One region of the Streptacidiphilus sp. MAP5-3 genome, then DNA from elsewhere that is predicted to be linked to it. Evidence: riboswitches for the same ligand, from Rfam matches in the RefSeq annotation. Region 1 holds a riboswitch; each other region holds the start of a gene.
What was found. Region 1 has a riboswitch for cobalamin ahead of ABH928_RS09290 (ABC transporter substrate-binding protein). Riboswitches for the same ligand answer to the same signal wherever they lie in the genome.

Region 1 (5,180 bases):
ATCCAGGACGAGTCGATGCTGTACGAGCAGCGCAAGCACGACGGCACCCTGCCGATCATCGGCGTCAACACCTTCCGCAACCCGCACGCCGACACGGCGACGCCCGGCCCGATCGAGCTGGCCCGGGCCACCGAGGACGAGAAGCGCTCGCAACTCCAGCGCGTGCGCGACTTCCAGGCCGGCCACCACGACGAGGCCCACGCCGCCCTGGCCGCCCTGCGGGACGCGGCGGTGAACGGCGACAACGTCTTCGCCGTGCTGATGGACGCCGCCCGCGTCTGCTCCCTGCAGCAGATCACCGAGGCGTTCTTCGAGGTCGGCGGCCAGTACCGCCGCAACGTCTGACGGGATGACGGGTCGGACGAGCCGAGAGTCTTCGATCGACAGGGAGATGCTTCCTACAGGCATTCAAAATAAAGGCATGGTCCCCGATTTGGTGCTACAATCGTAGCCATACGGGGCCGTCGGGCTGGCATCAACCGGATGCCGGCGGATCGCCCCTCCGCAAGGGGGAGAACACCATGACCTTCCAGCTCGAAGCCGCGACACGGGCGACCATCGACGAGCGTCTGCGTACGGCGAAGGCCTACCGCCTGACCCGCGCCGCCCGGCTCAACAACCGTGCCGAGCGCGCCGCCCGGCGTGCACATCAGGCCCTGACCAGCCTGCAGGCATGACCGTCCGTCCGAAAATGGGCCGCCACCGCTCCACGGTGACGGCCCATTTCCGTACCCCGTCCGGCTACGCGCGCTGACGGTCACCCACCTCTCACTGATCAGCGCCTCACTGATCAGTGCCGCCTTCACTCTCGACCGCGCCCTCGGTTGCGGGACGGCTGGCGGAGGGCAGCAGGTGACGGACCGTCGGCGGGCCCTGGGCGAGGGAGCGCACGTCCTGCAGGAGACGCTCGTCGTATCCGGTGGTCCGGCCGTCGTGCTGCAGCAGGTGCTCGGACCAGGAGGCGACCTGGAAGGCCTCGGTGAAGCGCTCGGGTGCTGCGCTGTCGCGGTACAGGTCCCAACTCACCGCGCCGGTACGCCTGCGGGACTGCTCCACCGGGCGCATCCCGGCGACGAAGGCGTCGGCGTCCTCGGGGGCGACGGTGTAGTCCAGCAGAACGAGCACCGGCGTGTCCTCCGGCACGGCGTCGAGAAGCAGTGCCGGCTCCGGCCAGGTGGACACGACCGAGCGGTCGAGCGGGACCGCGGTGTGGATGACCGGCCACCACAGCAGCGTGACGGTGGTCGCCACCAGCAACCCGGCGGCGGCGAGCAGCGCCTGGGTGAGTCCGGCGGCGCCGGCCACCGCGCCCCAGACCAGCGAGCCGATGCCCTGTCCTCCCATGAAGACGATGAGGTAGACGGCGAGCCCGCGGGCCCGGACCCATCCGGGCAGCCGGAGCTGCAGTTCGGTGTTGAAGGTCGACAGGTTGACCAGCCAGGCCGCACCCGTGGGCAGCAGAACGAGCGCCAGGGCGGGCAGGCTGTGCAGGGTGGCGGCGGCGACGGTGCCGCCGGCGAACATGACGCCGCCCAGCGCGAGCAGGACGTTGTCCGACACGGCCGCCCGTAGCCGCTTGATCGTCAGGGCGCCGACGATCGCCCCGACGCCCAGCGCCCCGAGCAGCAGCCCGTACCCTCCTGACCCCAGGTGCAGGCTCCGACCCGCCGTCACCGGCAGCAGCGCCCACAGCGCCGAGGCGGGGAGCACGAACAACGCGGAACGCACCAGGATCCGCCGCACGCCCGGCGCGTGCCGCACATAGCGAACGCCCGCGTGGAGAGCGGGAACCGGCGCCTCACTGCCGCGCAGACCCTGCGCCGGACGGTGCCAGGCATAGACCGCCAGCGCGACGACGACAAAACTGACGGCGTTCACCGTGAACACCACCGCCGGGCCGGAGACCGCGACGAGCAGGCCCGCCAGCGCCGGGCCGACGGCTCGGGCGACGTTGACGTTGAGGCTGTTGAGGGACGCGGCCTGCGGGATCAGATCGCGCGGGACCAGCTCCGGCTGGATCGCCTGCCAGGCGGGGTTCGTCATCGCCTGACCGCAGCCCATGAGGAACGTGAGCAGCAACAGGACCGTGGGCGTGGCCAGCCCCGCCCCCGTCAGCCCGGCGAGCACCCCGGCGAGCACCGCCATCGCCGTCGACAGCCCCAGCAGAATGTGCCGGCGGTCCAGCAGGTCCGCGAGCACGCCCGCCGGCAAGGAGACGAACAGCACGGGCAGCAGGCTGGCCGCCTGCACCGCCGAGGTGAGCAGCGCCGCGTTGTGCTGGTGCACCAGCATCCACTGGGCCCCCACGGTCTGCATCCAGGTGCCGATGTTCGACACCATCTGGGCCAGCCACAGCAGGCGGAACGCCGGCACCGCCATCGGCGCCCAGGACGACTGCCCGTAGCCCTGCTCCGCCTGCTTCCCCATGGGTTCCCTCTCGGACTGGTCCGGCACCGGTCCGGCACCGGTCGATTCTCCCGCCGATCGGGGTCCGGCGCCGCCCCGCCACGGGGGTGCCCGGCCGGGGATCGCGGCGCAGTGCTAACCTGCCTGAGCCAAAAAATCTGCGCAGCCATGCAGGTTTCCGGCAGCGTGCCAGGCAGCGAAGCCGGTGAAGCCCGCACTGCGGGTCATTCCGGCGCTGTCCCGCAACTGTGAGGGCCCTCTCCACGCGGTCCGAAGCCAGGTCGCCTCCTGCCGCGCTACGACATCGGCCCTCGTGGGAAGGGGCGGTCCGTTTCTGTCGGCGCGCGTCCTGCGCCGCTCGTCGACGGATTGGCTTCTTCCCGTCCCTCGGGAGGAAGCACCACCATGGCTCACTCGTCTGTCCGGCCCCGGCCTGCTCGGCGCACCCGGATCGTCCGCGCTGTCTCGACGGCGACCGCCGCGCTCGCAGCCGTGGCCGTCGTCGCCGGCTGCAGCTCCACGAGCTCCGGCAGCGCCGACTCCTCCGCCTCCTCGTCCTCGACGAGCGCGTCGTCGGCCGCCGCGACGTACCCGGTCACGGTGAGCGGCTCCAACGGCAAGGTCACCCTCAAGACCCAGCCGAAGCACATCGTGTCGCTGTCGCCGACCGCGACCGAGGACCTGTACGCGGTGGGCGCCGGCAAGCAGGTCGTCGCGGTGGACTCGGACTCCAACTACCCGTCCGGCGTGCCGACCACGAGCCTGAGCGGGCTGACCCCGAACATCGAGGCCATCGCCAAGTACAACCCGGACCTGGTCATCGCCTCCCAGGACTCCGGTGGCCTGGTCGCCGGGCTGACCAAGCTCGGCGTGCCGGTCCTGATCGAGCCCGCCGCGGCGACGATCAACGACGTCTACACGCAGATCGACGCGATCGGGCAGGCCACCGGTCACACCGCCCAGGCCACGCAGACCGTCACCGGCATGAAGGCGTCGATCACCGCCTCCGTCAAGCAGGCCGGCGCCGATCACGGGAACCTCAGCTACTACTGGGAGGTCAGCGCCAACCCGTACTACTCGGCGACCTCCACCACCTTCGCCGGGCAGATCGCCTCGCTGTTCGGCCTGAAGAACATCGCCGACAAGGCCGACAAGGCCTCCGACGGCGGCTACCCGCAGCTGTCCGCCGAGTACATCGTCTCGGCCCAGCCGCAGCTGATCTTCCTCACCGACAACCAGTCCGCCGACGGCGGGCAGAGCCCGGCGGTCGTCGCGGCCCGACCCGGCTGGTCCGGTATCCCGGCCGTCAAGAAGGATCAGATCGTCGGCCTCAACGACGACATCGCCTCGCGCTGGGGCCCGCGCCTGCCGCAGCTGGTCGCCCAGATCGCGCAGGCGATCGAGAAGGCCCCCACCAAGTGACGCACGGCGGACGGTAACGAGGTAACGGTGACAAGAGGCGGAGTCCGCCCGCGCACCCTGCGCGCCTACGGCATCGCGGTGGTGTTCCTGGCCGCCGCGGTGCTGGTGGGCGCCATGGCCGGAGCGGCGGACCTCAACCCGCTGGCGACGGCCGACGCGCTGCTGGACCGGCTGCCGCTGGTGCACCTGCCGCAGCAGCTCAGCCAGTTGGACCGCGCGGTGCTGTTCCAGATCCGGCTGCCGCGCGTGGTGCTGGGCGCCCTGGTCGGCGGGGCGCTCGCCCTCGCCGGTGCGGGCTACCAGGGCGTGTTCCGCAACCCCCTGGTCGACTCGTCCCTGCTGGGCGCGTCGGCCGGGGCGGGCCTCGGCGCGACCGTCGCCATCGTCTCGCTGGGCGGCGCGAACGCGGCCACCGTGCCCGTGGCCGCGTTCGTCGGCTCACTGGCCGGGGTCGCCCTCGCCTACCTGGCGGGCGTCACGGCCAGACCGGGGACCGCCACCCTGCTGCTCGCGGGCCTGGCGGTCTCCATGTTCCTGACGGCCGTGCAGACCTACCTGCTGCAGCGCTCCAGCCAGGACATCCAGCAGGTCTACTCGTGGCTGCTCGGCTCCCTGTCCGCCGCCACCTGGGGTCAGGTGACGCAGATCCTGCCCTACCTGGCGGTCTCCACCGCCGCCGTGCTGCTGCACGGCCGCCACCTCGACGTGCTGTCCGTCGGCGACGAGGAGGCCCGCTCGCTCGGCCTGCGTCCCGGCCGGATCCGGCTGGTCGTCGTGGCCGGCTGCGCGCTCGCCGCGGCGAGCGCCGTCGCGGTCAGCGGGCTGATCGGCTTCGTCGGGATCGTCGTGCCGCACGCGGTGCGCCGGCTGGCGGGCACCTCGTACCGGCTGGTCCTGCCGCTGTCGATGCTCTTCGGGGCCGGATTCCTGGTCCTCGCCGACACCGTGGCCCGCACCGTCGTCTCACCGGCCGAACTGCCCATCGGCGTCGTCACGGCGCTGATCGGCTCACCCGCGTTCGTCTGGATCCTGCGCTCCACCCGGTCGGTGCGCACATGACCGGCCGTGCCCCCGCGCCCGACCACGCCACCGCCCCGCACGGGCTGGAGGTGAGCGGCGTCGACGTGGACCTGGACCGGACCCCGATCGTGCGCGAGGTGTCCTGTGCTGTCGCGCAGGGCGGCTGGCTCGCCCTGATCGGGCCCAACGGCGCGGGCAAGTCGACCCTGCTGCGCGCCGTCGCCGGGCTGCTCCCCCATCGCGGCACCGTCGCCGTCGACGGCTCCCCCGTCGGGCACCTGCGCGCCCGGGAGCGGGCGCGGTTGATCGGCTACGTGGCGCAGAACCCGCTG
Region 2 (5,180 bases), on a different contig from region 1:
GCCCTCGATGCACGCCGCGAAGCAGATCAGGTTGAGCAGGAACCGGCGGCGGTCCTCCTTGGACTCCAACCGGTCGATCTTCTCGACGCTGTCCATCCAGCGGAAGCAGAACTGCGCCTTCTCGCGGATGGACGGGATGTTCTCCACCGCCGCGAAGGCCGCCGTGCGGTCCTCCGGGTCGGGCAGGTACGTGTCCAGCAGGGTCAGGTAGAACTGGACGTGCACGGCCTCCTCGAAGAGCTGGCGCGAGAGGTAGAGCCGCGCCTCCGGGGAGTTGATGTGCTTGTACAGCGTCAGCACCAGGTTGTTGGACACGATCGAGTCGCCCGTCGCGAAGAACGCGACCAGCCGGCCGATCATGTGACGCTCACCGGCACTGAGCTTGGCCAGGTCGGCGACGTCGGAGTGGAGGTCGACCTCCTCCACGGTCCAGGTGTTCTTGATCGCGTTCCGGTAGTGCTCGTAGAAGTCCGGGTAGCGCATCGGGCGGAGCGTCAGCTCGAAGCCCGGGTCGAGGATGTTCTTCTTCTGGGTGGTGCTCGTGTCGGCGGTGCTGGTCATTACTGGCAGGCCTCGCAGGACTCAGGGTTCTCCAGGGAGCAGGCGACGGCTTCCGTCTCCTGCACCGCCTGGGCGGTGGCCGCGCGGGCGATCCGGGTCGCCGGGCGGGAGCGCAGGTAGTACGTGGTCTTCAGGCCGACCTTCCAGGCGTACGCGTACATCGAGCTGAGCTTGCCGATGGTGGGCGCGGCCATGAAGAGGTTGAGGGACTGGCTCTGGTCCAGGTACGGCATGCGGGCGGCGGCCAGGTCGATCAGCGCGCGCTGCGGGAGCTCCCAGGCGGTGCGGTAGAGGCGCTTGTAGTCCTCCGGCAGGTCGGTGATCTCCTGGGCGGAGCCGTTGCCCTCGCGCAGTTCCTCGCGGGTGATCGCATTCCAGAGGGCGAGGTTCTTCAGGTCGGCCACCAGGTACGGGTTGACCTGGAGGAACTCGCCGGAGAGGGTCTCCCGCTTGAAGAGGTTGGAGACCTGCGGCTCGATGCACTCGTAGACGCCGGCGATGGAGGCGATGGTCGCGGTCGGCGCGATGGCCAGCAGCAGGGCGTTGCGCAGGCCGGTCTCGGCGATGCGGGCGCGCAGTGCGTCCCAGCGCTCCGGCCAGGCAGGGGCCACGTCGAAGTGGTCGATGTGCAGCTTGCCGCGGGCGGCGCGGGTCTCCTCGTAGGCGGCGTGCCGGCCGAAGCGCTCGGCCAGCTCGCAGCTGGTCTCGTAGGCGGCCAGCATGATCCGCTCGGAGAGCTTCGTCGAGAGCGCCTTGGCCTCGGCGGAGTCGAAGTCCAGGCGGAGCTTGAAGAAGACGTCCTGCAGGCCCATCATGCCCAGACCCACCGGGCGCCAGCGGGAGTTGGACGTGCCCGCCTCGGGGGTCGGGTAGAAGTTGATGTCGATGACCCGGTCCAGGAAGGTCACCGCGGTGCGCACGGTGGCGTCCAGGCGCTCCCAGTCGATCTCGCCGTTCGGCAGCACGTGCGCCCCGAGGTTGACCGAACCCAGGTTGCAGACGGCCGTCTCGGAGTCGTCCGTGATCTCCAGGATCTCGGTGCAGAGGTTCGAGGAGTGGACCGTGCGGCCGGGCAGCGCGGTCTGGTTGGCGGCGCGGTTGGAGGCGTCCTTGAAGGTCATCCAGCCGTTGCCGGTCTGGGCCAGGGTGCGCATCATCCGCGCGTACAGGGTCCGGGCCGGGATGCTGCGGACGGCCTTGCCGTCCTGCTCGGCCTTGACGTAGGCGGCGTCGAACTCGGCGCCCCACAGGTCGACCAGCTCGGGGACGTCGCCGGGGGAGAAGAGCGACCAGTCGCCGTCGGTCTCGACGCGGCGCATGAACTCGTCCGGGATCCAGTGCGCCAGGTTGAGGTTGTGCGTGCGGCGCGCCTCCTCACCGGTGTTGTCGCGGAGCTCCAGGAACTCCTCGATGTCGGCGTGCCAGGTCTCCAGGTAGACGCAGGCCGCGCCCTTGCGGCGACCGCCCTGGTTGACCGCGGCGACGGAGGAGTCGAGGGTGCGCAGGAACGGGACGATGCCGTTGGACTGGCCGTTGGTGCCGCGGATCAGCGAGCCGCGCGAGCGGATCCGGGAGTAGGACAGACCGATGCCGCCCGCGTGCTTGGAGAGCCGGGCGATCTGCGCGTAGCGGCTGTAGATCGAGTCCAGCTCGTCCAGCGGCGAGTCCAGCAGGTAGCAGGAGGACATCTGCGGGTGCCGGGTGCCGGAGTTGAACAGCGTCGGCGAGCTGGGCAGGTACTCCAGGCGGCTCATCAGCCCGTACAGCTCGGCGACCTCGGCCACCGACTTCTCGTTGCCCCCGACCTCCAGCCCGCACGCCACCCGCAGCATGAACTGCTGCGGCGTCTCGATCACCTGACGGGTGATCGGGTGGCGCAGCAGGTAGCGGGAGTAGAGCGTGCGCAGGCCGAAGTACTCGAAGCGGTCGTCGGCCTGCTGGTCGACGACGGCGTCCAGTGCGTCGGCGTGCGCGGCGACGAAGGCGGCGGTGGTGTCGCCGATCAGACCCTCGCGGTGGCCGACGGCCACGGACTCGGCGAAGCAGGACGAGCCCTGACCAGCCGCCTCCTCGCGGACCTCCTCGGCCAGCAGCCGGGCCGCCAGACGTGAGTACTGCGGGTCCTCGGCGATCAGCGCGGCGGCGGCCTCGATGGCCAGCCCGCGCAGCTCCGCGTAGTCGGCCTGGGCGCTGCGGCCACGCAGCGCGGCGGCGGCGACGCGGCCCGGGTCGACCTGGGTCAGGTCTGCGGACCGCTCGGTGAGCGTGACCAGCAGCGCGGTGCCGGGAGCGTCGGCGGCGCCACCACGGGCGTCGGGCTCACGGGTGGGCTGGGGCAGGGTGGGGACGGCGATGTCCGTCATGTACGCGCACGCTCCTCGTTGGCGGCCGGTGGCTGAGGCACGGGTCGCGTGAGAAGGCAGGCGGGAGCAGAGCAGCGCGAAGCAGCCCGTCGGCCCACCCACGAGGCCCGGTTGCAGCGCCCGCGGCCGGGCAGGCCGAGGACGCGCTGACGGCAGGTCATCGGACTCGCGGACAGGCCGGATCGGCAGCCGCTCACCGTTGCGGGGCAGTCCCGGAATCGCACCGGGTTCCCCTGCTTCGACAGCGAGCATGAGCATACATCTAGGGGCAGGTGCGTCACGCACCACCAGATGTTGTGTCGCGGCGTGATTCGTTCGAGTAACCGTTCGATCACTCGGCTGCCCCGCTGGAGCACTGCTGCGGCGCACTCCGGGCACCGGCTGAGGCGTCGCGGCTCCTGCCTGCGGGCATCACGCAGGCGAGCCGGACAGCTCCAGTGCGTAGGTGAAGAGGACCATGCCGGGGATCGGCGACCAGTCGCGTTCGGGGGTCCGGACGAAGCCGAGACGCCCGTATATCCGGTGCGCGAAAGCCATCTGCTGTTGTGATGACATGACGATCCGGGGCAGTCCGAGCTCCCGGGCGCGGTCGATCACGGCACGGACCATCAGCTCGCCGATGCCGCGTCCGCGGGCGGCCGGGTCCGGGGAGACGGCCAGCATCCGGAACTCGCCCTCCTGACCCTGCGCCAGGTCCGCGTAGGGGGAGCCGGGCGGGGCGAAGGTCACCGAGCCGAGGACCGCGCCCGTCTCCTCGTCCACCGCGACGAGCAACTCCGCCTTCTCGGCCCGGTCGCCCGGATCGCGCAGCAGCTTGGCGTAGTCGCCGTCCCGCTCGGTGTGACCGTCGTGGATGAAGGCCTCGGCAACGAGGTGACCTGCGGCGTCGTACTCGTCGGGCAGGGCGGGGCGGACGATGATGCTCATCCTTGAAGTCTGCCTGACCTCTCCCCGGTTGCTCCGTGCGGGGGTGCGCCGAGCGGCGCGGCAGAGGGTGACGTGCCATGTTCGTTGAGTGATGTACCAAGCGAAGCGTGATGCGAAAGGGCGCAGCAGCCGCGCCCTGATACTCGGTTGTCTCCCCGTCATGACCGCGGCCGCGTTGCTGGCGGGGACGACGACGCAGGCGAACGCGGCGACGGCGGGCAAGGAGACCATAGCCGCCAAGACCGCCCCGATCTGCGCAGGGGCGGCGCAGCCCAACCCGATCGCGGTCACGCTGACCGGGGTCCACCGCGGTTACGTGCGCGGCGCGGGTTGGTCGACGCTGCGGCTGACGCTGCACAACCGCACCCGGGCGGCCTGCGGGCAGCTCAAGCCGGTGCTCGTCTACGGCGCGCGGTCCCGCACGCTGCGCGTCGACGCGCTGCGGCTGGAGACCTGGCTCGCCGGACGGTGGCGGGCGGTCGGGGTCGACGCCGCGCTCGGCGAGCTCGCGGGCGAGGTGGGCCCGCGCAACGGACTGAGCCTCCGGCCCGGTGCCACGGCGGCGCTGACGCTGCGGATGCGGCTGACCCGCAGCGCGCCGACGGGGGACTGGCTCTCCCTGGCGGTCGCCTACGCGCCGCTCCAGACCAAGCCCGCCAAGGGCGCGCCGTCCGGCACGACGACGCAGGCCTGGCCGGTCGGGGTCACCGACCCGCTCTACTTCCGGGTGACCAGCAGGCACTCCCGGTGACCCCGACTGCCTCGCGGGTCAGTCAGAACACCTGACCCGCACGCCTAACCCTCCAGGTGGGGGCGCTCGTTCCAGCAGTCCAGGGCGAGGGCGCCCTTGGCGTCGCGGATCCAGCGGGTGACCGAGGTGTTGCGGACCGCGCCGCCCTCGGTCAGCTCCTGGAGCTCGCCCTCCTGGAGGTCGTCGATGACGTGGCGGAGCAGGATGACCACCGCGTCGTGGGCGACGACCAGGACCCGGCGGTTGCTCTCCCCCTCGTAGAGGTCGCGGAGCGCGCTGCGCAGGCGCTGGGCCACGTCGGTGAGGGACTCGCCGCCGGGCGGGCGCCAGCGCAGTTCGCCGAGCAGGCGGCGGCGGGCGGCCTCCTGCGGGTGGCGCAGCTCGATCGCGGCCGAGGTCAGCATCTCCAGCACGCCCAGCTCGCGGTCGCGGAGCCGCTCGTCGGTGCAGATCTCCGGGAGCGGCAGCCCGGCCCGGTCCAGCTCCTCGACGACCAGCTCGGCGGTCTCCTGGGTGCGCAGGTACGGGGAGACCCACAGGCTCTGCGGGACGCCGTCCTCCGAGCGGGTGGCCAGCCA
Region 3 (5,180 bases), on a different contig from region 1:
GCTGTGGGAGTACTGCGGCATGGCCCGCAGCGACGCCGGGCTGCGCAAGGCGCTGGCCCGGATCCCGGAGATCCGCGAGGAGTTCTGGCGCTGCATCACGGTCCCTGGCGCAGGCGACGAGCTCAACCAGTCCCTGGAGAAGGCCAACCGCGTCGTCGACTACCTCGAACTCGCCGAACTGCTCTGCCTGGACGCGCTGCACCGCACCGAGTCCTGCGGCGGGCACTTCCGCACCGAGTCGCAGACCCGCGACGGCGAGGCCGCCCGCCAGGACGACGCGTTCTCCTACGCCGCCGCCTGGGAGTTCACCGGTACCGGCAGCGCGCCCGTCCTGCACAAGGAAGACCTGGTCTTCGAGTACGTCCACCCCACCCAGCGGAGCTACACGTGAACCTCACCCTGCGGATCTGGCGCCAGCGCAACGCCGACGCCCCCGGCGCCATGGTCACCTACCAGGTCCAGGACGTCTCACCCGACATGTCGTTCCTGGAGATGCTCGACGTCCTCAACGAGGACCTGATCCAGCGCGGCGAGGAGCCGGTCGCCTTCGACCACGACTGCCGCGAGGGCATCTGCGGCATGTGCTCGCTGGTCATCAACGGCGAGGCGCACGGCCCGGAACGCGCCACCACGACCTGCCAGCTGCACATGCGCCACTTCACCGACGGCCAGACCGTCGACATCGAACCGTGGCGGGCCACCGCCTTCCCGGTCGTCAAGGACCTGGTCGTGGACCGCTCGGCGTTCGACCGCATCATCCAGGCCGGCGGTTACATCACCGCTCCGACCGGCTCCGCTCCCGAGGCCCACGCCACCCCCGTCCCCAAGCCGGACGCGGACCTCGCCTTCGAACACGCCGAGTGCATCGGCTGCGGCGCGTGCGTGGCAGCCTGCCCGAACGGCTCGGCGATGCTCTTCACCAGCGCCAAGATCACCCACCTCGGCGTCCTCCCGCAGGGCGCGCCGGAACGCGAGAGCCGGGTGCTGGACATGGTCGGCGCCATGGACGCCGAGGGCTTCGGCGGCTGCACCAACACCGGCGCCTGCACCACGGCCTGCCCCAAGGGCATCCCGCTGACCAGCATCGCCACCCTCAACCGCGAGTTCCTCCGCGCGGCGAGGAGCAACCCCGGCGCGGCACACCGGCGCTGACGGGTTCCCGTCCGGCGCGCGTTCCGGGGCGGACACGGTCGCCGATGGCGAGATCTGACGCCACCACGGGTGCTCCCAGGTACGCGGAGGGACGCTTGGAACACCCAGCGCGGTGCCGGGACGATGACGGGCCACGACGCGATGGTCAACGGCCGGGGCTTCGGCGAGACGATCCGCAACATCAACGGCGACCCGGAGTGCAACGGCAAGAACCCGGACGAGCGCAACGACCGGATCAGCCTGTACAAGCAGTTCACCGGGATGCTCGGCACGGACGTCGGCCCGGGCGACATCTCCTGCTGATCCCGGGACGGCCTCCGGCGCGCTCAGGTGGCGCTGTGGTGCAGCTCCCGGGCGAGGACGGCCGGTTCGGGACGGATCTGGTCGAGGATCGCCGCCAGGTGGGCGTCCTTGAGTTCGTACCGGACGATCCGGCCGTCCTTCGTCCCGGCGACCGTGCCACCGGCGCGTAGCAGGCGCAGGATCTGCGAGACAGCGGTGTCGGCGATACCGGTCGCCGTGGCCAGGTCGGTGACGGCGATCGGACCGGCCCGGTGGACGGCCAGCAGCACGGCGAGCCGGTGCGGCTCGCCGAGCAGCGCGAAACGGTCGGCCCAGACGGGGAGTTGATCGGGCTCGCCGATGCCTTCGATGGCCGTGCAGACGCTGTGTTCGTCGATGGCCCTGCGGTGGGCCCGCTCGGTGGGAACGAGATGCATGGGGCCCATTGGACCCCCGCTGCCCGGTGATCTGCAACACCGTGCAGGTGAGCGGATGTGCAGGGTCAGTTGGCGGGCTCAGGCCTCGGTGGCCGTGACTGTCGCTGCGGCGTCGGCAGGAGCGGCCTCCGTCCCTCCGGCGAGACCGGTCTGCCAGCGGGACTCGATCTTGCCGTAACGCCAGTAGAGCAGCGCGACGACCCAGGTGAGGGCGAACAGCCCAGCGATGACGAAGCCAGCCTTGTTGATGTCGAAGTTGGCCATGAAGTCCCAGAAGCCGCCGGTGAGATGGAGCTCGCTGGTGAGTACGCCGAGCACCTCGATGGTGCCGATCAGGAAAGCGGCGGCGATGGAGAGGCCGGTGATGACGAGGTTGTAGTAGACCTTGCGCACAGGTCGCGCGAAGGCCCAGCCGTAGGCGAAGTTCATGAAGAAGCCGTCGAAGGTGTCGAAGAGGATCATGCCGCCGGAGAAGAGCAGCGGCAGCGCCAGCACGGCGTAGAACGGCAGCCCGGCGGTGGCGGCGTAGGCGGTGGCGGCGAGCAGGACGACCTCGGTGGCGGTGTCGAAGCCGATGCCGAAGATCATGCCCACGAAGAAGAGCTGCCAGGTGTGGTTGATGGAGCGCATGAAGCGGCCGAAGAAGCGCCACATCAGCCCGCGCGCCTGGAGCTGCCTTTCGAGCTCCTCCTCGTCGAAGGTGCCCCGGCGCATGTCGCGGAAGACCTTGAAGATCCCGGCGAGCACGATCAGGTTGAGCGCGGCGATCAGGTAGAGGAACCCGGCGGAGGTGAGCGTGCCGAGCATGCCGCCCAGCGTCTCGTAGGTCGAGTTCGGGTCGACCATCGCGCCGAAGACGGCCTTGGCGGCGACGGTGATGCCGACGCCTACGGCGGAGACGACCGTGGAGTGGCCGAGGGCGAAGAAGAAGCCACTGGCCAGGGGACGTTGACCGTCCGCCAGTAGCTTGCGGGTGGAGTTGTCGATCGCGGAGATGTGGTCCGCGTCGAAGGCGTGACGCGCGCCCAGCGTCCAGGCGGTGAACGCGACGCCGAGGCCGACGCCGAGCTTGTCGTAGTGGAAGTGGTGGGGGAGCACAGTGAAGATGTAGATGCCCCAGCCGACGCCGTTCAGCAGCAGAATCACCAGGGACATCACCCCGATCCTGGTCCATTCCGCGGGACTCAGGGACTGACGGACCATCTGTAGCTTGGCGACGAACGCGGACACTGGGCATCCTCCTCGGGACGCTCACAGGTCGGCGCGGCCTGGTCGGAGACTCCCGGAGGGCCCGGTCCGGACCGACCTTCCTGCGAGGCTGGTTTCCAGGAGTGCGACGCCAGGCGACCGGACTTGCCCTCACTCGTGCCGAGGGGTTCACCGTTGCGGGACAGCGCCGGATTCTCACCGGACTTCGCTGACGCTGCACTGTCCCCGCGCAGTGAGGGGACCTTCGGCAGCCTAGAGGTGGCGGGGGCTCGGGTACAAGCCTGCACATCTAAGCAGGTGTCTGATTCACTGCCGAGGACGGTGCGGACGTCGGCTGGTACCGGGCGGCGAGGGTACGCACCGTCTCGGTGATGCGGTCGCGGAGTTCGGCCGGTGCCAGGACCTCGACGTCCGCGCCGAGCCGGAGGAACTCCTGGTGGGCGTGGTCGATCGACTCGATGGGCACCCGGGTCTCGGTCCATCCGTCCTGTGCTGCTCCGTCGCCCAAGGCCGTTACGCCGAGGCGGCGGGCGCCCTCCGGGGTGAGCCGGACCAGGGCCTCCCCGGTGTGCAGCCGGGTGTGGAAGTCGGCCAGACTGCTGCTCCAGTGCGCGGCCAGGTCGAACCTGTCCGGGATGGCGAACTCCTGATCCAGCATATGGACTTCGAGGATCTGGTCGACCCGGTAGGTGCGGATCCCGGACGGCCCGCCGGCGGCCAGGTACCAGCGTCCGGCCTTGAGGACCAGCCCGTACGGCTCGACCCGCCGCTCGATCTCCTCCGGCGCCCGCCAGCGCCGGTACCGCATGAGGACCGCTCGCCGCGCCCAGAGCGCGGCGGCGACCGCGGGCAGGTGAGGCGTGCTCTCGGCCTCGCCGTACCAGCCGGGGGCGTCGAGCAGGAAGCTCCGCCGGATCCGCTCGGCCTGCTCGCGCAGCTCCGCTGGAAGTGCGGCCCGCAGCTTGAGCTGGGCGGTCACCAGCGCCTCGCCGAGGCCGAGTTGGGCGGCGGCGTCCGGGAGCGCCGTCAGGAACGCGGCCTGCGCCTCGTCCGGGGTCAACCCGGTGAGCCGGGTCCGGTAGCCGTCGACCAGCTGGTAGCCGCCCGCGTGTCCCGCCTCGCCGTACAGCGGGATGCCGGCGGCGGCGAGCGCGTCGACGTCCCGGTAGACCGTGCGGACGGAGACCTCCAGCTCCTCGGCCAGTTGGCGGGCCGTCATCCGGCCCCGGTTCTGGAGCAGCAGAAGCAGGGTCACCAGTCGGCTCGCGCGCATGTCGCCCAGTATCCACATCCACTGACAGGAGATGTCAGTGGAGCGTGCCTAACCTGCGTCACATGGACGACTTCGACTTCCTGCACGGCTCCTGGGACGTGGCCAACCGCCGTCTCACCACACCACTCGGCGACGCCGACGCGGACATCTGGGAGGAGTTCCCCGGTCACTCGGTGATCCAGCCCCTGTTCGGAGGGGCCGGCAACATCGACGAGATCACCTTCCCCACCCTGGGCCGTCAGGGCGTGTCCCTACGGCTCTTCGACCGCGAAACGAAGCAGTGGTCGATCCACTGGTCCGACAGCAGGACCGGCCGGCTGGACCCGCCGGTGGTCGGCGGCTTCACCGGTGACCGTGGCGACTTCTACGGAGATGACACCTACGACAGCCGCCCGATCCGGGTGCACTTCACCTGGCAGCGCCTCGGCCCGGACACCGCCCGCTGGGAGCAGGAGTTCTCCGCCGACGGGGGCCGCACCTGGGAGCTCAACTGGACCATGGACTTCACCCGCACCCGCACCCGTACCTGGCGGCCCGGCGCATGAACATCGTCGAACTCCGGCAGTACACCCTGCATCCCGGCGCGCGGGAGACGCTGATCGAGCTCTTCGAGCGCGAGTTCGTGACCGGCCAGCAGGCGGTCGGCATCACCGTGGGCGGGCGCTTCCGCGACCTGGACGACCCGGACCGCTTCGTCTGGCTGCGCGCTTTTCCGAACATGGCACACCGTCGGCGCTCGCTGGAGGCGTTCTACACCGGCCCGGTCTGGCGCGAGCACCGCGACGCGGCCAACGCCACCATGGTCGACAGCGACGACGTCCTGCTGC
Region 4 (5,180 bases), on a different contig from region 1:
CCAGCAGTGCCCCGCTCACTTCTTTGCCCCCCTCAGCTTGGTCCCCCTCAGCAGGGCGACCGTCACGGTGGTCGCCAGCGCCAGCGCGCCCACCCGGCGTGAAAGCCGACAGGCGCGCTCCACGTCCGCGACCGCGACCGGCCGCAACTCCGCACCCAGAACCGGTCGGTGCTCGACCCGCTCCCCGTAGCGGAGCGTGCCCCCGAGCCGCACTCCCAACGCGCCCGCGAAGGCAGCCTCCGCATGACCGGCGTTCGGGCTCGGGTGCGCGCCCGCGTCACGCCTCCAGACGCGCCACGCGCGCCCCCGGTCCTCGCTCGCCGCGACGGTCAGCAGCGCCGTCAGCCGGGCACCCGGCCACCCGGCCACGTCGTCCAGCCGCGCCGACGCCCAGCCGAACCGCAGCAGCCGCGGCGAGCGGTGACCCACCATCGCGTCCAGCGTGTTGACGGCCCGGAACGCCAGCAGCCCCGGCGCGCCCACGAGGGCGCCCCAGATCAGCGCGTTGACGACGGCGTCGGCGGTGTTCTCGCCGACGGACTCGACGACCGCGCGGGCGATCTCCTGCGCGTCCAGCTGACGCGGGTCACGCCCGCACAGGTGCGGCAGACGTTCGCGCGCCGCCTCGATGTCCCCGCGCTCCAGCGCGGACGCGATCCCGCGCGCCTCGCGGACGAGTGACGCGCCCCCGAGAACCGCCCAGGCGGACGCGGCGGCGAGGGCCGCCTGAGCGGGGCGCGAGCGCCGCAGCGTGCGCTCCGTCACCAGCGCGCCCCCGGCGACGGAACCGACCGCGGCGAGCGTGAAGACTGCTCCCGAGCCGCGATGGTCCTTGTAGAGACGCCGCTCCAGCGCGGCGGCGAAACGCCCGAACCCGGCTACCGGATGACCACGTCGGGGGTCGCCGAACACGGCGTCGGCGGCATAGCCCACCACGGCCCCGTACGCGAACGCGCTGCTGCGCACCGCTGCGTGTCCTCACTCAGGGTCCGCGCCCTGGATCGACGATCCGAAGGCGAGAGTCTCCTGGCTTCCGGATCGACGCACCTACGGGCCTTCCAGCGGCGATGAGCCGCCGTGGCCGTCGTTCGCAGGTGCTCCCCGGTGACAGTGGCGGGACCGCGCCGGATTTGCACCGGCTTCCTCTCCTTGCCTCCGATTGGCGTAAGGATCCCACCATGTCGCCGGACGCAGCGTCAACCGACCGGGTCGGTGTCGCGGATCACGGACGTTGCTGCTTGAGCAGTTCGACGGACTTCTGCACCACCTGGTCGGCGGGGCTCGTGGGCGGGCTGAGGACGTGATCCTCGAACCAGGAAAGGCCAAGGATGACTATCAGTCCCAGCGGGGCGACAAGCAGGCACAGGAAGACAGACATGGGCACCCCAAGGTGTCGAATGCTGCAGGCCCGGACGGACCCCGATCCGTCCCTCCAACAGCGTCCGTCACCCTGGCGGAATCCGCACGTCGGGTATTGCTTGAGGCTTTGTTCCCGCAGGTGGTGCGACTACGTTCAGTGCCGTTTCTAGTGCCGCCCGGAAATCACGTCCGCGACCTTCGCGACGGGGGAGGTCCCCGCGCGCCCGCCGCGTTCCTGTCGGTCGGCGAAGTGGTACGCCGCGTACAGCCCGTGCACCCCGATCCACCGGAACGGTTCCGGCTCCCACCGGCGGACCGTGTGGTCCACCCACGGCAGGTCCGTCAGGTCCGTCGCCTCGCCGCGCACCAGGTCGCGCAGCGTCCGCGCGGCGAGGTTCGTCGTGGTGACGCCGCTGCCGACGTAGCCTCCGGCCCAGCCCAGGCCGGACGCCTGGTCGACGGCGACCGTGGAGCACCAGTCGCGCGGCACGCCCAGCACGCCCGACCAGGCGTGGTCGACCGCGACACCCCGCGCTGCGGGGAAGAAGCCGGTCAGGATCTCGGTCAGCTGGTCGATCGTCTTCGCCGCCGTCGAGCCGTCGTTGTCCGTGCGAGAGCCGAAGCGGTAGGGGACGCCGCGTCCGCCGAGCGCGATCCGGTCGTCCGCCGTCCGCTGCGCGTACATGTACGCGTGCGCGAAGTCGCCCAGCGTCTCGCGGCCGTCCCAGCCGACGGAGTCCCAGAAGGAGGCGGGCAGCGGTGCGGTGACGATCATGGAGGAGTTCATCGGCAGCCAGGTGCGCTTCTCGCCGCGCAGGTTGGCGGTGAAGCCCTCCGTGCAGCGCAGCACGTACCGGGCCGAGACGGTGCCCTGGTCGGTGACGGCGCGCGCGGGGGCCGTGCCGACGGCGGGCAGGATCTCGGTGACCGTCGTGCCCTCGTAGATCCTGACGCCCAGTCGCTCCGCCGCCTCGGCAAGGCCCCGGACCAGCTTGGCCGGTTGGATCCGCGCGCCGTGCGGGGTCCAACTGCCGCCCAGGACACCGGAGACCGCGATCCGGGACGAGGCCTCGGCGGCCGTCAGCCGCTCCACCTCGGTCTCGCCGTACGCGTGCTCGCCCGCGACGAACGCGTCCAGCCGCCCGACCTGCGCGGGCGTGTAGGCGACCTCCAGGACCCCGCCCTTGACCTGGTCGGCGTCGATCCGCTCGGCGTCGCAGACGCGCAGCACCTCGTCGACGCTCTCGTTCATCGCCTGCTGCATCGCCATGGCGCGCGGCTTGCCGTAGTGCTTGGCGAAGACGCCGCGCCCGGCGAAGCCGTTGTACAGCCAGCCGCCGTTGCGGCCGGACGCGCCGTAGCCGCAGAAGCGCTGCTCCAGCACGGCGACGCGCAGCGAGGGGTCCGCCTGCTTGAGGTAGTAGGCCGTCCACAGCCCCGTGTAGCCCCCGCCGACGACGGCCACGTCGACCTCCGTCGAACCGTCCAGCGGCCGTCGCGGGTCGGGGAGGCCGATGGCCGAGTACCAGAAGGAGACACCGCCGTTGGCGGTGGCGGAGGTGCCCACGGGAGACCTGCTTCCTTGAGGAGGTGCGGAGCGGGTGCCTCGGTGCGGAGCGCCGGGCTCCGCCGGTTCGGGCACGCTATCCAGGGCCGGGAGCAGCGGCAATGCACACAGTGTCAAGGTCCTGCGCGGGTTTCCGGACAAACCGTCGAGGGTGCGGTCACCCGCGTCCCGTGTTCCCGTCCGGCCGCGCTCCGGTGGCGCGGGCGCCCAGCGGGTACTGGGATGGAGAGAACGTCGGCACGATCCGGTGCGGCAGCGGTTCCGGTGCGGCAGCACGTGCCGGTACGGCGGCAGCGGGGAGCAGGGGTAGCGACATGCATTGGGGCAAGGCAGCCGCTGTGGCCACCGTCTCCGCCGTCGGCGTGGGCGCGGTCGCCCTGGCGGTCGGACGGGTGGTCTCCGAGCTCTCGGTGCGCTCCAGCGGCGCGGCGCCCGCCTCGACGGGGGGGCTGCGCGTCCACTCCGTCGCGCCGGGCATGATCGAGCTGACCCGGACCCCGGAGACCGAGCGGCACGGCCGCTGGGCGCTGGAGTGGGGCACGGACGGCCATGTGGTGATCGGTCCGGTCCTCTCCACCACCGCGCAGACAGTGATCCGCCAGGTCCTGCCGGGCGGCTCCGTGCTGCCGGAGGAGGGCGAGACCGTCGTCCTGACACCGTGGGTGCTGCGCGGCGACCCCAAGCAGGCGCTGGGCATGGACTTCTCCGACACCCACGTCAGCGGCGAGCTCGGCCCGATGCCGGCCTGGTACCTGCCCGGACTGCGCGACCCGTGGGTGATCGCGATCCACGGCGACGGCGCGGACCGGGGACAGGTGCTGCCGCTGCTGCCGGTGTTCGAACACTTCAAGATGCCGGTGCTGGCCATCAGTTACCGCAACGACCCGGGCGCACCGGCGTCCCCGGACGGCATGGGCCATTTCGGCGAGACGGAGTGGCGCGACGTCGAGGCGGCGATCCGCCTGGCGGTCGACTCGGGCGCGAGCCGGGTCCTGCTCTACGGGTGGGGCATCGGCGCGACGATGGCCCTGCAGGCGGCGGAGCGGTCCGCGTGGCGGGACATCGTGCGCGGGCTCGTGCTGGACTCGCCGGTGCTGGACTGGCGCGAGGCGGCGCGACGCCGCGCCACCCGTCGCGGCGTCCCCCAGCCCCTCGCGGAGCTCGGCATGCGCGCGGCGGAGGGCCGCAGCGGCGTCGACACGGCGGCGTTCGACCGCCTGGCGGAGGGCGACGGCCTGACCGCGCCGGCGCTGCTGCTCCACAGCCCGGACGACACGGTGGCCCCGATCGCACCGGTACGGCGGCTTGCGGAGCGGAGGGACGATCTCGTCCTGTACCGGGAGTTTCCGGGCACCGAGCACGAGGCGTTGTGGAACGCGGATCCCCACGGGTACGAGGATCTGCTGAGGCGGTTCCTGACGCCCCTCCTTTAACGGTTGCCGAGAGGACGGTTGCACTTTGCCCAGGGGCGCGGGGAACTGCGCGAGTAACCCACCCTGTGCGGATGGCCCTGCGCTTTGAGGACCATCTGCACGCCGGTGGCTTGTCGCGCAGTTCCCCGCGCCCCTGGTTGTGCACCTACCCGTGGAGCGAAAAATGTCCCCGTATCGACCCGGAGTAAAAGCCTCGCAACGCCCAACCTCCGCCGTTGTAGGCGCAAATCGTGCGCCACTCGCGCACCTCGTCGCACTCCTGACCTGCGCCACGCCTGAGGATGTGACAAGTTGCCGTGCGACGGGGAAGACTGCACGGCGTGACGTCCCGGAATCCGCGCGACCGTGATGCCCGCGTAGCGAGACTGCCCCGACCCGCCGGTCAGGTGCGCCGCACGCCCCCCTCCTACCAGTCTGCCCCGGCGCGCCTCGCGCCCCTCGCCCGGCGCCTGCTCGCGGACGCAGTCCGCATCGCGCACTGGGCGGGCGAGTTGCCGGCCGTGGACCGCCGGGGGGACCTCCTGCCCGGCGACGCCGAGGCCGCCGCGAAGTCGCTCGCGCTGACGCTGGACCAGGCCGTCGCGGCCTGGGAACGGGCGCGGCTGACCGGCCTGATCGAGCTGCGCGGCAGCGGCGCGGGGCCGGGCTGGCGACTGCACGCCTGGGAGCACGACGACGAGGCCGTCCTGCGCGGCTGGACCGCGCTCTTCGACGCCTGGACGCTGCTGGTCTCCGTGCCCGACCGGGCGCTGACCCAGCTCGCGGGGCAGGCGGTCGACCACGCCCCGCAACTGCTCTCGTTCCTGCACCTGGTGGCCGGT

Region 2: it holds a riboswitch for cobalamin, as region 1 does, so the genes downstream of both, ABH928_RS01470 (ribonucleoside-diphosphate reductase subunit alpha) here and ABH928_RS09290 (ABC transporter substrate-binding protein) in region 1, are expected to answer to the same signal.
Region 3: it holds a riboswitch for cobalamin, as region 1 does, so the genes downstream of both, ABH928_RS05120 (HoxN/HupN/NixA family nickel/cobalt transporter) here and ABH928_RS09290 (ABC transporter substrate-binding protein) in region 1, are expected to answer to the same signal.
Region 4: it holds a riboswitch for cobalamin, as region 1 does, so the genes downstream of both, ABH928_RS28540 (cobalamin biosynthesis protein) here and ABH928_RS09290 (ABC transporter substrate-binding protein) in region 1, are expected to answer to the same signal.

What each region holds. Positions count from the first base shown of each region.
Region 1 covers NZ_JBGCCL010000004.1:162,580-167,759, forward strand. The annotation lists gene icmF (fused isobutyryl-CoA mutase/GTPase IcmF) at 1-345, shown strand, start outside; gene ABH928_RS09275 (hypothetical protein) at 522-677, shown strand; gene ABH928_RS09280 (MFS transporter) at 784-2,427, opposite strand; cobalamin riboswitch at 2,562-2,710, shown strand; gene ABH928_RS09285 (hypothetical protein) at 2,817-3,005, opposite strand; gene ABH928_RS09290 (ABC transporter substrate-binding protein) at 3,007-3,828, shown strand; gene ABH928_RS09295 (FecCD family ABC transporter permease) at 3,856-4,887, shown strand; gene ABH928_RS09300 (ABC transporter ATP-binding protein) at 4,884-5,180, shown strand, end outside.
Region 2 covers NZ_JBGCCL010000001.1:331,699-336,878, reverse strand. The annotation lists gene ABH928_RS01475 (ribonucleotide-diphosphate reductase subunit beta) at 1-561, opposite strand, end outside; gene ABH928_RS01470 (ribonucleoside-diphosphate reductase subunit alpha) at 561-2,924, opposite strand; cobalamin riboswitch at 3,058-3,192, opposite strand; gene ABH928_RS01465 (GNAT family N-acetyltransferase) at 3,336-3,851, opposite strand; gene ABH928_RS01460 (hypothetical protein) at 4,012-4,602, shown strand; gene ABH928_RS01455 (histidine phosphatase family protein) at 4,647-5,180, opposite strand, start outside.
Region 3 covers NZ_JBGCCL010000002.1:311,929-317,108, forward strand. The annotation lists gene ABH928_RS05100 (fumarate reductase/succinate dehydrogenase flavoprotein subunit) at 1-391, shown strand, start outside; gene ABH928_RS05105 (succinate dehydrogenase/fumarate reductase iron-sulfur subunit) at 388-1,152, shown strand; gene ABH928_RS05110 (hypothetical protein) at 1,276-1,455, shown strand; gene ABH928_RS05115 (ArsR/SmtB family transcription factor) at 1,479-1,871, opposite strand; gene ABH928_RS05120 (HoxN/HupN/NixA family nickel/cobalt transporter) at 1,950-3,026, opposite strand; cobalamin riboswitch at 3,192-3,332, opposite strand; gene ABH928_RS05125 (helix-turn-helix transcriptional regulator) at 3,370-4,353, opposite strand; gene ABH928_RS05130 (hypothetical protein) at 4,416-4,898, shown strand; gene ABH928_RS05135 (NIPSNAP family protein) at 4,895-5,180, shown strand, end outside.
Region 4 covers NZ_JBGCCL010000026.1:6,532-11,711, reverse strand. The annotation lists gene ABH928_RS28545 (cobyric acid synthase) at 1-19, opposite strand, end outside; gene ABH928_RS28540 (cobalamin biosynthesis protein) at 16-966, opposite strand; cobalamin riboswitch at 1,000-1,193, opposite strand; gene ABH928_RS28535 (hypothetical protein) at 1,223-1,378, opposite strand; gene ABH928_RS28530 (NAD(P)/FAD-dependent oxidoreductase) at 1,526-2,926, opposite strand; gene ABH928_RS28525 (alpha/beta hydrolase family protein) at 3,241-4,359, shown strand; gene ABH928_RS28520 (hypothetical protein) at 4,680-5,180, shown strand, end outside.